2 regions of the Kribbella sp. CA-245084 genome follow, and region 1 is predicted to be linked to the other one. Evidence: riboswitches for the same ligand, from Rfam matches in the RefSeq annotation. Region 1 holds a riboswitch; the other holds the start of a gene.
What was found. A riboswitch is a leader RNA that binds a small molecule or an ion and turns the genes downstream of it on or off. The one in region 1 is predicted to bind FMN.
Positions count from the first base shown of each region.

Region 2: another riboswitch for FMN. It lies ahead of ribB (3,4-dihydroxy-2-butanone-4-phosphate synthase); the one in region 1 lies ahead of ribD (bifunctional diaminohydroxyphosphoribosylaminopyrimidine deaminase/5-amino-6-(5-phosphoribosylamino)uracil reductase RibD).

Region 1 is NZ_CP192053.1:7,055,135-7,062,732, reverse strand. It holds gene ACQPYH_RS33450 (vWA domain-containing protein) at 1-2,027, shown strand, start outside; gene ACQPYH_RS33445 (protein kinase domain-containing protein) at 2,113-3,735, shown strand; gene ACQPYH_RS33440 (MFS transporter) at 3,784-5,169, shown strand; FMN riboswitch at 5,228-5,359, shown strand; gene ribD (bifunctional diaminohydroxyphosphoribosylaminopyrimidine deaminase/5-amino-6-(5-phosphoribosylamino)uracil reductase RibD) at 5,516-6,526, shown strand; gene ACQPYH_RS33430 (riboflavin synthase) at 6,527-7,132, shown strand; gene pnuC (nicotinamide riboside transporter PnuC) at 7,129-7,598, shown strand, end outside.
Region 2 is NZ_CP192053.1:400,321-407,918, forward strand. It holds gene ACQPYH_RS02050 (carbohydrate ABC transporter permease) at 1-288, shown strand, start outside; gene ACQPYH_RS02055 (carbohydrate ABC transporter permease) at 285-1,181, shown strand; gene ACQPYH_RS02060 (sugar phosphate isomerase/epimerase family protein) at 1,190-2,185, shown strand; gene ACQPYH_RS02065 (transketolase) at 2,194-3,072, shown strand; gene ACQPYH_RS02070 (transketolase family protein) at 3,069-4,037, shown strand; gene ribB (3,4-dihydroxy-2-butanone-4-phosphate synthase) at 4,021-4,635, opposite strand; FMN riboswitch at 4,727-4,860, opposite strand; gene ACQPYH_RS02080 (DUF4038 domain-containing protein) at 4,907-6,367, shown strand; gene ACQPYH_RS02085 (sugar-binding transcriptional regulator) at 6,399-7,373, shown strand; gene ACQPYH_RS02090 (threonine/serine ThrE exporter family protein) at 7,374-7,598, shown strand, end outside.

The sequences.
Region 1 (7,598 bases):
TCGCCATCACACTGACCGGCGTGCTGGCCGGGCTGACGACCGGTTCCGCCGTGGCCGACCCTGCTCCGTCCGGCGGCAAACTCGTTCTGGTGCTCGACTCGTCCGGCTCGATGAAGGAGCCGGCCGGCGACGGGCAGACGAAGATCGCCGCGGCCCGGACCGCTCTGACCCAGGTGGTGACCAAGCTCCCGACGGCCGCAGAGGTCGGCTTGCGGGTGTATGGCGCGACCGTGTTCAAGCGCACCCAGCCCGGTGCCTGCACCGACACCCAATTGACCGTCCCGATCGGCACGAACAACCGGCCCCAGTTGCAGGCCGCGATCGCGAAGTACAAGCCGTATGGCGAGACTCCGATCGGCTATGCGCTGCAGCAGGCGGCCAAAGATCTCGGCCCGGTCGGCCAGCGCACCATCGTGCTGGTCTCCGACGGCGAGGCCACCTGCGCGCCGGATCCCTGTGTGGTGGCGCAGTCGATCGCCAAGCAGGGCATCGATCTGAAGATCGACGTGGTCGGCTTCCGCGTCGCCGGGAAGGCGCGCACGCAGCTGCAATGCGTCGCTCGTGAGGGCCGCGGCGACTACTACGACGCCGACTCGACGATCGACCTCGAGGCCGGCCTGGATCGCCTGTCCACCCGAGCGTTCCGCCCGTTCCGCATCTCCGGTACGCCGGTCCAGGGCGGGCCGCAGCAGGAGGGCGCGCCGACTCTTGCCCCGGGCCACTACTCGGACACCTTCGGCAACGACCAGACCGCGAAGTACTACCTGCTCAAGCGGACGATGGCGAACTCGACCCTGCGCGCCGGCGTCAGCTTCCGCCGGCCTTCGGGCGGCAGCTTCGTGCTCAAGGCGGAGGTCTTTGTGAAGACCATCGGCGGCGAGAACTGCGGCTGGAGCTATCCGCTCGCCTTCGACGGAGATCAGGGCATCGCGACCGGTGCCGCCTCAAGCTGGACCGGTGACTACCCCAAGGGCTGCTCCACCGACGACCAGTTGGTGCTGACGGTCTCCGCCGGTGACGCCTTCCGCGAGATGAAGGGCGTTCCGTACGAGCTGCGCGTGGACGAGGAGCCGCCGGTCGAGTCGACCACGCAGTTGCCGCCCGAAGCCGATGACCCGATCTGGACTCCGATGCCGGGTGTTACTCCGACGGCGATCGTTCCCGGCTCGAGCTTCGCCGATGCGCCGCTCATCACCCCGGGCAGCTTCAAGACGACGCTGATGCCCGGTGAGGTGCAGCTCTACCGGATCAAGGCCGACTGGGGCCAGCGCATCCAGGCGCAGGCGACGGTGCCGAAGCTCGGGGCGGCGACCGCGAAGGCGATCGACGGGATCCGGTACCTCGACATGGGACTGATCTCGCCGCTCGGCGAGGACGTGATCGCCACGTTCGCCAAGCAGGTGCCGGGCAACGTCGGCCGGCGTGGGGTGCTGACCAAGGACGGTGTCGTCAAGGCCAACACGACCAAGGAGATCCGCTACCTCAACCGCGACGGCGCGAACACCATGGACAAGGGCACGGCGACGCCCGGTGAGTACTACATAGCGCTGTCTGTGACTCGCAAGGACGACGACAAGGCCTTCGCCATCCCGATGACGCTGACCGTCGCTCTGGAAGGGACGGCCGGGACGGGCAAGCCGACGTACGTCGACGGCGCGACTCCTGTGTCGGGCGACTCGATCACGCCGACGCCGACTGCGGAGCCCTCCGCCTCGGAGACGCCTGGTGATGGCAACAAGACCGAGGCTGGCGGTCCGATCCAGGGCAGCGCAGATTCAGGCGACGGCACTCCGGTCGGGCTGATCGCGGGTCTCGGCGGTGGGGGAGTGCTCCTGCTGCTGATCGGGGTGCTGGTCGTACTCCGTCTTCGCGCGAAGCCGGCCCCGGCGCAGGCGGCCGGGACTTGGCAGCACGGGCAGCACCAGTACCCGCCGCAGTACCCCAACCAGGGGAGCCCCCAGCAGTATCCGAACCAGGGTGGCCAGCCGCCGTACCCGAGCCAGGGTGAGCAGCCGCCGCACCGTTAGTCCGGCGCACGCTGCCCGGATCGCCGTTTGGTGGTCCGGGCGGCGTGCTTCGGGGGTGGGCGGTTGGGACGGTAGGTTCTGGCGGGTGGAGGCGTTTGCCGGGCGGTATCAGCTGATCGACCTCGTCGGGACCGGAGGCATGGGTTCGGTCTGGCGGGCGTGGGACCTGCGGCGGTCCGCGTACGTGGCGGCGAAGGTGCTGGGGCAGCATGATGCGGCAACGCTGCTGCGGTTCGTGCGAGAGCAGTCGCTGCGGATCGAGCATCCGCATGTGGTTGCGCCGCACGGATGGGCCGCGGACGACGACAAGGTCGTGTTCGCGATGGAGCTGGTTCGGGGCGGGTCGGTCGCGACGCTGCTCGGCGATCATGGTCCGCTGCCCGAGTCGTACGTCGCCGTGCTGGTGGATCAGTTGTTGCACGGGCTGTCGGCGGTGCATGCGGCGCGCGTCGTACATCGGGATGTGAAGCCAGCCAACCTGTTGCTCGACGCCACTGGTACCGGGCTGCCGCATCTGCGCCTGTCGGACTTCGGCGTCGCCGGCGTCCTCGACGAACCACGCATGACCCGCCACAGCACGATCCTCGGCACCCCCGGCTATCTCGCTCCCGAGCAGCTGGCCGGCGCCGACCCCGACCCGCGCCAGGACCTGTACGCCGTCGGCGCCGTAACAGCCGAACTCCTCACCGGCGAGCGCCCCACCACAGACGGCAAACTTCCCGCCGTCGACGGCCCCCTGGCCGAGTTCGTTCGCCACCTGACGTCAGAGAACCCATCCGACCGCCCCGAGTCCGCAGCCACCGCCGGCCGCCTCCTGGCAGCAACCGGCGCCGTACCACCCCCAGGAACCGAGCCATGGATCCAAGCCCCCGACGCCCCCGAGGTCTTCGACCAACTCCCACCCCTCCCCCCAAACTGGACCCCCACCGGCCCCCGCACCCACCAACCCCCGCCCAGCACCCCGAACTGGACATCGGCCGGCCCGCGCGCCCACCAACCGCCGCCAACACCCAGCACCCCGAACGCAGGATCCGCGCAAGCGGCCGCACTCGGCGCCGCCGCAACCCCTGAAGCCGCCACCGACAGACCGCGCCCGCGGGCACCGGCGAACGGCGAAGCGCCCACACCCCAACCCGCAACAGCCGGCTCACAGCCCCGCTCGCCCGGAGCTGCCGCCGCGACGCCACCTGAGCGCTCCTCCGCAGCTGCCGGCGCGCCTCGGCGCTCGGCTGGAGCGGCGGCAGCTGAGCGCTCTTCCGCAGGTGCCGGGACGTCTCCGACCTCGCACGCACCCGCCGGGGCGCCTCCGACCGCGCACGCAGTTGCCGCGACACCTTCGGCCTCGCATGCGGGTGCCGGGATGGCGTCGGCCTCGCCCGCAGCTGCCGGGTCACCGCCTCACTCGCCTGGAACGGCCGCAGCGGCGGCATCTGTGCGCTCTCCTGCAGCTGCCGGGGCGCCTTCGGCCTCGGATGCAGCTGGCGGGCTGCCTGCGAGTTCGTCTGCTGCTGGCGTGCCCGCTCGCGTGGGTGAGGTTGCCTCTGGTTCCTTGGATGGGGTTGTAGCTGCCGGTGCGTCGGCACGCGTGGGCGCGGCCGCGTTGGCTCGTGCGCCCGGGCGGTCGCGGGTTCTGCGGGTGGTTGCGGTTGGGTGTTTTGTGGGGGCGGTGGGGTTGTTGGGGAGTGCGGCTTGGTTGCTGTTCCGCTGAGAGGAAATTGACCGGACGGGCGGTGTCGGCCGTGAAATACTGACGGCGATGAGTTCGACTGTGGTCGCTGGGGCGAAGGATGACCGGTTGCGGCTCATGGTGGCTGCGCTCGCGATCACCACGACCGTCGGGTACGGCGTGCTCAGCTACGCGTTCAGCGCGTTGCTCGGACCGATGACTGCCGACCTGTCCATCTCCACCACCACGGCGGTCGGCGCATCGACCACCGCAGTACTGGTCAGCGCTCTGATGTCGATCCCGGTTGGTCGCCGGCTGGATCTGCGGGGTGGTCGCGGGCTGATGGCCAGCGGTTCGGTCCTGGCCGCGGTCGCCGTGTTTGGTTGGTCGCAGGTGCAGAACGTCGTCCAGCTGTACGCCGTGTTCGCGGTGATCGGCGTTGCCTGCGCGATGGTCCTCTACCCACCCGCGTTCGCCGTCGTGGTCGCCGTCGCCGCACCCGCCAAGCGGACCAACTCGATCCTGACGATCACGCTGGTCGGTGGATTGGCCAGCTCGATCTTCCTGCCGCTCACCGGGTACCTCGCCCACGCTCACGGCTGGCGTAACGCGCTGATGATCCTGGCGGGCGCCCTCGCCGTGATCACGTTCCCGCTCCACCTCGTCGCCGTCCACCCCGGCCCACCACGCCCGCTCGACGGCACCTCCGACAGCGCCTCCGACGGCGCCGCCGATGGGCCGGCCGACAGCGCTGCTGACAGCGCGGAGCCAGCTGCGGCGCCCGGTGCGGCGCCCGGCGTGGCGCCCGGCGTGGCGCCCGGCGTGGCGCCCGGCGTGGGGGCCGGCGCGGACCTCGGCGCCAAGCGGGCGGGGGCGCCTGGCAGGGTGCTTCGGGATCCTGGGTTTTGGGTGCTTGCGGGAGCGTTCGTCGTGCACAGTGCCGCGCTGGCCGTGATCTCCGTCCACCTGGTGCTCTACCTGATCAGCCTCGGGCACCCGCCGGCGCGGGCGGCTAGCCTCGCGGGCCTGCTCGGCCTGCTGTCGGTGACCGGCCGCCTGGTGACCAGCGTGTCTGCGCGGTGGTTGCCGATGGCGACGATCACCGCGCTGATCCTGTCCGTCCAGGCAGTCGCGATCGCTCTGCTGCCGGTCGTCGGGCGTCACGTCGCGGGAGCGATCGGGTGCCTCGTGCTGTTCGGGCTCGGGTTCGGGGTGTCGTCGGTCGCGACGCCGGCGATCCTGCTCGACCGGTACGGCGCGGCCGGGTTCGGCACGATCGCCGGGATGCTGGGTACGCCGACCTCGATCGCGAAGGCGCTCGGACCGCTCGGCGGTGCCGGGCTGGCCGACGCGTTCGGGTACCGGCCGCTCGTCCTCGCCGTCGCGGTGGCGTGCGCGGTGGCAGCCGGTGCCCTTGCCCTCACCCGGCGGATCGCGCCGAGCCGGCATCAGGAGCAGGAACGGACCAGGATGTGACCTGGGTCGTGGTGCGGGTTGCGGGGAGGGGCATACTTGAACCACGAGTGAACCCACTCGCGTGCTCCGGGGTCGGTGTAATTCCGAGCCGGCGGTGACAGTCCGCGACCCGGCCGCTGCAGTTCGGCGGCCGGTTGACCTGGTGGAATTCCGGGACCGACGGTGAAAGTCCGGATGGGAGGCGCACGCGGTCGGCGGGTGTGCTCTGACGTCCGGTCGGGGCGTGCGCGAGTTGGCGGCGTACGGCGAAGGCCGGGTGGCGGAGCGTGGTCGCCGGTCGTCACGAGACCCCGGTAGTGCGTCCGTGACGACGAGGGACCGAAGAGCAGTGAGCAACACTTCGCCGATGGATGTCGCGTGGATGCGGCGTGCGGTCGAGCTGGCCGCGAAAGGTATCGGCAGCACCCATCCGAACCCGGTAGTCGGTTGTGTCATCACCGGCCCTGACGGGCATCCTGTCGGTGAGGGCTTCCACGCCGTTGCCGGTGGCCCGCATGCCGAGGTCGAGGCGCTCCGGATGGCCGGAGAGCGGGCCCGTGGCGGTACGGCGTACGTCACGCTCGAGCCCTGCAACCACACCGGCCGGACCGGCCCGTGCGCCGACGCCCTGATCCAGGCCGGCATCACGCGCGTCGTGTACGCCGTACCGGATCCGAACCGGACTGCGGCCGGCGGCGCCGAGAAGCTGGCCAACAAGAACATCGAGGTCGTCGAGGGCGTACTGCGGGACGAGGCCGAGGCGGTCAACTACGTCTGGCTGCACAGCGTCCGGACGGGTCGCCCGTTCGTCACGTGGAAGTTCGCGACCACGCTCGACGGACGCTCCGCGGCGCCGGACGGGACGAGCAAGTGGATCACCGGCCCGATCGCGCGTGCCGACGTACATAGGCATCGGGCCGAGTGCGACGCGATTGCCGTCGGCACCCAGACCGTGCTGGACGACGACCCCGAACTGACGGTCCGCGACGAGAACGACGTACCGGCTGAGCGGCAGCCGCTGCGGGTCGTCGTCGGCGACCGGGAGATCCCGCCGACCGCGCGGGTCCGCAACGACCGCGCGGAGACGTTGCTGCTGCCGACCCACGATCCCGCCGAGGTGCTGCGGCAGCTGGACGACCGGCAGATCCGGCACCTGTGGCTCGAGGGCGGCCCGACGCTGGCCGCTGCGTTCGTACGCGCCGGTCTGGTTGACCAGCTCATCGCGTACGTCGCCCCGGCCGTCCTCGGTTCCGGGTTCGCCGCGGTCGGCGAGCTCGGCGCGGAATCGATCGACCACCTTCGGCGGTTCAAGCTAGCGGACGTCAGCCGCCTCGGCGACGACGTCCGGCTGACCCTGGTTCCTCTGGGAGGAAAGTAGATGTTCACCGGCATCATCGAAGAACTCGGCACGGTCGAGTCCCTGGACCTGTTGGACGGCGACGCAGCTCGGTTGACGATCCGCGGTCCGAAGGTGACCGAGGACGCCGGCCACGGCGACTCGATCGCGGTCAACGGCTGTTGCCTGACGGTGGTCGAGTACGGCGACGGCGTGTTCACCGCGGACGTGATGCGCGAGACGTTGCAGCGCACCAGCCTGGGCGGCCTCGACAAGGGCTCGTCGGTCAACCTGGAGCGTGCCGTCACCGCACACGCGCGGCTGGGCGGTCACATCGTGCAGGGGCACGTCGACGGCACCGGCACGATCGCGTCGCGGAGCCCCGGTGAGCACTGGGAAGACGTCCGGGTCGCGACGACGCCGGAGATCCTCAAGTACGTCGCCGAGAAGGGCTCGATCGCGGTCGACGGGGTCTCGCTGACGGTGACCGATGTCGACGACGCTTCCGGGACGTTCGGGATCAGCCTGATCCCGACCACGCTCGAGCTGACCGTTCTCGGGCGGAACAAGGTCGGCGACACGGTCAACCTCGAGGTCGACGTGATCGCGAAGTACGTCGAGAGACTAATTGCTGGAGGCAACAAGTGAACCCGATCGACTGGCTGTTGCACTCCCAGGTGACGATCGCCGGATCGCCGGTGCTCGTCCGGGAGATCGTCGGCAACGTGTTCGGTCTGGCCAGCGCATTGTTCGGCATGCGCCGGCTGGTCGCCGCGTGGCCGGTCGGCATCGTCGGCAACGTGCTGCTGTTCACGGTCTTCGTCGGCGGGATCTTCGACACCCCGCAGGACAAGGACCTCTGGGGCCAGGCGGGCCGGCAGGTGTTCTTCGCGCTGATCAGCCTGTACGGGTGGTACCGCTGGTACCAGACCCGTCACGGCGGTTCCGCTTCGGCGGTCCAGCCCAAGTGGGCGACGGCGAGGCAGCGACTCGAACTGCTCGGCATCGGCGTCGTGATCTACGCGATCTCGTACGTCGTGCTGCAGGCGCTCGGCTCGTGGGGCCCGCAGTGGGACGCGTGGATCCTGACCGGCTCGATCCTGGCGACGTACGG
Region 2 (7,598 bases), 2.6 Mb from region 1:
TCCAAGTGGCAACAGTTCTGGCACGTGACGATGCCGAGCCTGCGGCCCGCGCACTACATCGTGCTGGCGTTGTCGCTGATCGACTCGTTCAAGGTCTTCGACATGATCTACGCGATGACGTACGGCGGTCCTGGTACGTCGACGCAGGTGATGGGAACGTGGATGTACTTCAACGTCTTCCAGTACTACCAAGCCGGCTACGGTACGGCGATCGCCGTCGTGATCACGCTGGTCGCGATCGCGGTCGGCATCCCCTACGTCCGCTCGCAGACGAAGGAGGCGTCATGACCTCGATCGCTCCCGCCCGCGTGGACCTGCCGCTGGATACGGCCGCGGTCGAGCCGGTGCCGACGTCGCCGAAGGGCCGCCGGGGTCTGGTGATCACGCTGGTCCTCATCGTCGTCGCGTTGTTCTGGATCTCACCGCTCGTGCTGCTGGTGATCACCGCCGTCCGGCCGCTCGCGGACTTCATCGGGAACGGGCCGTTGTCCTGGCCCGACCAGCTGACCTGGAAGAACTTCTCCGACGCCTGGGACATCGGCAACTTCGCCACGACCTACAAGAACAGCGCGATCCTGGCCGCGATCAAGGTGCCGCTCGGCGTGCTGGTCTCGGCGATGCTCGGGTTCGCGCTGGCCAAGCTGCGGATGAAGTTCCGCCGGACGGTGATGTTCACGGTGTTCCTCGGGCTGACGATCCCGATCTACATCACGATCGTGCCGGTCTTCATCATGATGCGCTCGCTCGGCGCCACCGACAGCATCTTCGGGCTGATCGGGCCGTACCTGGCCTTCGGTATCCCGTTCGAGGTGCTGGTGCTGCAGTCGTTCTTCCGGCAGATCCCGGACGAGATCATCGAGGCCGCGAAGGTCGACGGCGCCGGCGACTGGCGGGTGTTCTTCACGATGATCCTGCCGCTGTCGGTGCCCGCACTCGTGACGGTCGCGATCCTGGACGCGGTCGCGACCTGGAACGAGTTCCTGTTCGCGCTGATCCTGCTGAACTCCGACGCGCACAAGACCATCCCGGTCGGACTGCTGAACTTCCAGGGCCAGTTCGCCAACAACAACACCGGACTCGCGGCGGGCATCCTGATCGCCGTGGTCCCGATCCTCATCGCCTACACCCTGCTCCAGCGCTGGATCGTCGGCGGTCTGACCGCCGGCTCCCTCAAAGGATAGGAACAAATATGACTGACATGCCGGTCTTCGGCGCGGGTATCTGGCACTTCGCCACCTACAAGGACCGTTACGCCACGGACGGGTACGGCGATCCCGTCACCCTGCTCGAGCAGATCGACCGCGCCGGAGCGGTCGGCGATCTGTCCGTGGTCGACCTGAACTGGCCGTTCGCCGGGTACGACGGCACGCTCGACGAGGTGAAGGCCGCGCTGCAACGCAACAACCTCACGGCGATCGCGATCACGCCCGAGATCTACACCCGCGACTTCGTCAAGGGCTCGTTCACGAACCCGGACCCCGGCGTCCGCAAGCAGGCGATGGAACTGTTGCACCAGGCAACCGAGCTGGCGAAGGACCTCGGCTGCTCGTACGTGAAGCTGTGGCCGGGGCAGGACGGCTGGGACTACCCGTTCCAGGTCGACTACCACGACATCTGGAACCTCGCGCTCGACGGCCTGAAGGAGCTGGTGTCGGCGCACCCGGACATCAACTTCGTGATCGAGTACAAGCCGCGCGAGCCGCGGGTGAAGATCATCTTCCCGAACGTCGCCCGGACGCTGCTCGGGATCGAGAAGATCGGTCTGCCCAACCTGGGCATCCTGCTCGACTTCGGCCACTCGCTGTACGGCCAGGAGACGCCGGCCGACGCGGCGCAGCTGGCGATCGACTACGACAGGCTCTTCGCGATCGACGTCAACGACAACATGAAGGGCTGGGACGACGACATGGTCGTCGGCTCGGTGCACCTGGTCGAGACGTTCGAGTTCTTCCACACGCTGCGGAAGAACAACTGGGAGGGCGTCTGGCAGCTGGACCAGTTCCCGTTCCGCGAGGACAGCGTCCAGGCCGCGAAGCAGGCGATCACCTTCCTGAAGGCGATCCACCACGCGCTCGACGTACTCGACGAGGAAGCCCTCAAAGCAGCCCAGGCTTCGCACGACGCGCTGGCCGCGCAGAAGCTGGTGCAGAAGGTGCTGCTGAGTTCGATGGCTGAGCTGGCATGAGGGATCGCATGACTCTCACCGTCGAGCACGCGACGCTGCCGGTGCTCGGACGGCTGCCTGCTCACAGCAGCCGGACCGAGCAGATCGCGCATATCGCCGAAGCTGCCAAGCAGATCCGGATCCAGGACCTCAAGCTGGTCCACTACGCCGGAGCCGGACACATCGGTGGTGACTTCTCCGCGATCGACATCCTGTCCACGCTGTACGGCGCTGTGCTCGACATCTCGCCCGCGACCGTCAACGATCCCGAGCGGGACCGCTTCATCCTGAGCAAGGGCCACGTCGCCGGCGCGCTCTACACCACGCTCGCGGCGTTCGGGTTCCTGCCGGTCGAGGAGCTCGCCACGTTCCTCAAACCGCTGTCGGCGCTGAACGGTCACCCGAACCGGACGAAGGTCGACGGCGTCGAGGCGAACACGGGTCCGCTCGGGCATGGTCTACCGATCGCCGTCGGGCACGCCCTCTCGGCCAAGCTCGACGTCTCGATGCGCCGCACGTATGTGCTCGTCGGGGACGGTGAGTTGCAGGAGGGTTCGAACTGGGAGGCGATGATGGCGGCCTCGCAGTACCAGCTCGACCGGCTGACCGTGATCGTCGACCGGAACCGGCTGCAGCAGGGCGCGACCACCAAGGAGACCAACGACCTCGACCCGTTGCCGGAGAAGGCGGCCGCGTTCGGGTTCGCGGTGGTCGAGGTGAACGGTCACGATCACGGCGAGCTGCTCGACGTGCTGTCCGCCGTACCGTTCCGGCCGGGCAAGCCGACGTTCGTGATCGCCCACACGCACAAGGGTCACCCGATCTCGTTCATGAGCAACAACGTCGCCTGGCATCACCGCGTCCCCGACGACGCCGAGTTCGCGCAGGCCCTGAAGGAGCTTTCATGACCGTCGTGGAGACCCGTTCGATCGCCGACCAGCCGCGCTACGACTGCCGGGACGCGTACGTCGAGACGCTGGCCCAGCTCGCCGAGGCCGATCACCGGATCGTTGGGGTGGTCAACGACTCGGTCGGATCCAGCAAGCTGAACAGCTTCCGCAAGGCGTTCCCGGACCGGCTGATCAACGTCGGGATCGCCGAGCAGGACATGGTCGGCGTCGCGTCCGGGCTGGCCAACGGCGGCCGGATCCCGTTCGTGTCGGCGGCATCCTGCTTCCTCACCGCTCGCGCCCTCGAGCAGATCAAGGCCGACGTCGCGTACTCGAACACCAACGTCAAGCTCTGCGGCATGAGCCCGGGCGTCGCGTACGGCGAACTCGGTCCGACGCACCATTCGGTCGAGGACATCGCCTGGCTGCGGGCAATCGACGGGATCAGGATCATCGTGCCGGCCGACCCGATCGAGACGGCGGCCGCGCTGCGTTGGGCGGCGGCGTCCGAAGGACCGGTGTTCATCCGGGTCAGCCGGATGAGTGTGCCGAAGGTGTACTCGGAGGACTACGAATTCCGCCTCGGCAAGGCGATCACGGTCCGGGAAGGGGACGACGTCACGGTGATCAGCAACGGCACGATCCTGTGGCGAGCACTCGCCGCGGCGGAGCGGCTGGCCGAGGAAGGGATCTCGGTCCGGGTGCTGTCGATGCCGACGGTGAAGCCGTTGGACACCGACGCCGTGGTCGCGGCCGCGCGGGAGACGGCCGGCATCGTCACCGCCGAGGAGGCCGTGACCGCCGGCGGACTCGGCGGCGCGGTCGCGGAGACCGTCGTACAGCATCATCCGGCGCGGGTTTCGATCCTCGGGTTCCCCGAGTTCGCGCCGACGGGGTCGGCCGGTTACCTGCTGGACCGATACGGCCTGTCCCCCGAGGGCATCGCCGACGCCGCCCGCCGGCTCGTCACGACAGGTAAGTGACCAGGTCGGCGATCGAGATCATCGCGAAGTCATGAGCGTCGGCGAACGCGCGCAGGTCCCTGCCGGTCATCAGCGTGCCGTCGTCGTTCATGAGTTCGCCGATCACGCCGACCGGCGGCAGGCCGGCCAGCCGGACGAGCTCGACAGTGGCCTCGGTGTGACCGGGGCGCTGCCGGACTCCGCCGTCGACCGCGCGCAACGGAAGGATGTGACCGGGCCGGATCAGATCCGCGGGCTGCGCCGCCGGGTCGGCCAGCACGCGGACGGTTCGCGCCCGGTCGGCCGCGGAGATGCCGGTGCCGACACCGGTCGCCGCGTCCACCGAGATCGTGTACGCCGTCCGCAGGCTGTCCTGGTTGTTCGGGACCATCAACGGGAGCTCGAGGCGGTCCAGCAGCTCCGGCGCCGCGGGCGCGCAGACGTACCCGCTGGTGTGGCGGACGAGCAGGGCCATCAGCTCGGGCGTGGCGAGGCTCGCGGCGAAGGTCAGGTCGCCCTCGTTCTCACGGTCCTCGTCGTCGACGACCACGACCGGCCGTCCGGCGGCGAGCTCGGCGACAGCGCGTTCGATGGTGTCCAGGCTGGTGATGGTGTTCACGGTCGTTGTCCTCTCGGCAGTGCTCTGGACAGCACTCCGGGGGCAACGACAGACCTCACGCCCCTGTTTTCGTGCAGGGAACGTGAAGCTGCCACGTGCGTCTTCCCATCCGGACTTTCACCGTCGGTCCCGGAGTTCCACCAGGTCAACCGCTCCTTCTTGCGAAGTCACGGGTCGCGGACTGTCACCGCCGGCTCGGAATTTCACCGACCCCAGAGCACGTGTGTCTTTCATCATCAGCTTAACGGCAACGAGCATCCCCGGGAGTGTCATGTCCATCTCATCCGTCTGGCGCGAGATCGAACTACCGGCCACCGGCGACTGGGTCGAGTTCGAGCACGAGAGCGGTCTCGTACTGCGTCGGCCTACGTTCTGGGACGGCGGTGAGACGTACCGTGTGCGTTTTGCTGCGCCGTTGCCAGGTCAGTGGACATGGTCAGGTGGTCATTTCCAGATCTCAGCAGCAGAAGAAGAAGGCAATCCGTTCTACGCACACGGCTTCTGGCGGATGTCTGCGGGCGGCCGCAACCTGGTGCACGCCGACGGAAGTCCCGCGTTGCTGATCGCTGACACAGCCTGGGCCCTACCCTGGCGCGCCACGCCCGAGCAGGTGCGCGAGTACGCCGCAGACCGACAGGCCAAAGGCTTCAACGCGGTCCTGCTGATGACGGTGCAACCGGACATGCACGCCGTCGGACCCCGCGATCGCACCCAGGACGAAGGCTTCGACGTCGGCTTCGAGGACCTGCCGGACGGCCATCTCAGCCAGTTGAACGTCGACTACTTCCAGTACCTCGACGAGCTGCTCGGCATCCTCGTCGAGCACGGCTTGGTTCCGGTGCTGCAGCCCGTGTTCCAGGGCTTCGGCTGGAAGGGCCTCGACGTGGCGGGCACCGTCGTACCGCCAGCGGAGTACGCGGCGTACTGCCGCTACCTCGTCGCGCGGTACGGCGCGCGGCCGGCGATCTACCTGGTCGGCGGCGACGGCTCGGGTGACGAGCCGCAGACCGCGGCGGGTGGGGCCGAGGTGCACGCCGTCGATTGCTACGAGCAGCCGACCGGCGTCCACTACCGGCCGCACATCCGCGCGAACGCCCACCAGAACGCTGACTGGCTCGACTTCCAGTGGTGCCAGACCGGCCACACTGGCGAGCATGTCGCCGAGCGAGTCGCGGACATGTGGCGCAATGAGCCGGTCAAGGCAGTCGCGAACGGCGAACCGACGTACGAGCACACCGGCCGGACAGGCGTCGCCGAGGGTTGGTGGCAAGGGCACGAGGCTTGGAGCAACCTGTGCGCGGGCGGGACGATGGGTGTCGTCTACGGCGCGGGCAGTCTGTGGCAGTGGCGTCTGCATCCCGAGGAGCCGGGGCATTCCGAGTTCTTCCTGGCGCCGGGTGCGGGCTGGCGCGAGGCGGTCGGCTTCGAGGGTTCGACGTACGTCGGGATGCTCGGCAAGATCCTGGCGGGCCTGCCGACCACCGACATGGCGCCGGACTGGACCCGGGTGATCTCCGGGCGTGCGCTCAGCGGCGCGGACGGGATGCTGATCGTCTACCGCGAGAACGGCGGCCCGGTGATGGTGTTCGACGACACGGTCCCGTTGGCGTACACGATCGTGGACCCGCGCGACGGCGCAATCGTCGCCTCCGGCAAGCGCGACGCCTGGAACGCCCCGATCCCCGACCCCGGTGGAGCGCCTCGGGTCTACCTCTGTCTGCCTGACCTATAGTCCGTATTCCCGAACGTTTCGAGGGGGTCGAGTGAACGCGAACCGCGCAGTACGCCAGCCGGGGCTGGACGAGCTGCGGCTGCTCGCGAAGGTTGCGCGGATGTACCACGAGAAGGGCATCCGCCAGCCGCAGATCGCCGCCGAGCTCAACCTGTCGCAGGCGCGCGTGTCCCGGATGCTCAAGCAGGCCGTCGACGTCGGCATCGTACACACCGTGGTGACCATGCCCAGCGGCGTGCACAGCGACCTCGAGGACGAGCTGCAGGGCCGGTACGGGCTGCGGGACGCTGTCGTCGTCGACACACTCGGCGTGGGGGACGACGTACTGCCGGCGCTCGGTTCGGGCGCGGCGGCGTACCTGGACATGACGCTGACCGGCGGGCACGTGGTCGGGATCTCGTCATGGAGCGAGACGCTGATCAGCGCCGTCGACCGGATGCCGCGCAAGAGCGTGCCGGTGGTGGACAAGGTGGTCCAGATCGTCGGCGGTCTGGGCGACGCGGCGGTGCAGATGCAGGCCACCCGGCTGACCGCGCGGTTCGCCGAGCTGACCGGTGGGATGCCGGTCTACCTGCCTGCGCCCGGTCTGGTCGGGACACCCGCCGTACGCCGGGCGATGATGAACGACGTGTCGGTTCGCGACGTTCTGGGCACGTGGGGACAACTCACCGACGCCCTGGTCGGGATCGGTAGCCTCGAGCCCTCGCCGTTACTGCAGCGCAGTGGGAACGCGGTCGCGGAGGCCGACCAGGACGAGCTGCGCCGGCTCGGTGCCGTCGGGGACGTGTGTTTCCGGTTCTTCGACGAAGAGGGAAAGCTTGTGCGTTCGACGTTCGACCAGCGGGTCATCGGGGTGACCGCGAAGGAGCTGCTGGCGGTGCCGCGGCGGATCGGGGTCGCCGGCGGTGAACGCAAGTACTCCGCGATCCGGGCCGCGATGCTCGGCGGCTGGGTCAACATCCTGATCACCGACCTCGCGATGGCCCACCGGCTGCTCGAGCAGTAGATGGAGCCTGACGAGCAGCGGGAGGTCTACGCCACCATCGACCTGGCCTTGCGGGTCGGTGAGGTGCTGCTGTCCAGTGGCGCCGGTACGGCGGACGCGACCGCGACGATCCTCGGTGTCACCGCCGCGGGCGGACTGCGCGGATGCGAGGTCGACATCACGTTCACCTCGATGGCGGTCTCGTACCAGGCCGCGCCCGACGTCGCGCCCGAGACGCACATCCGC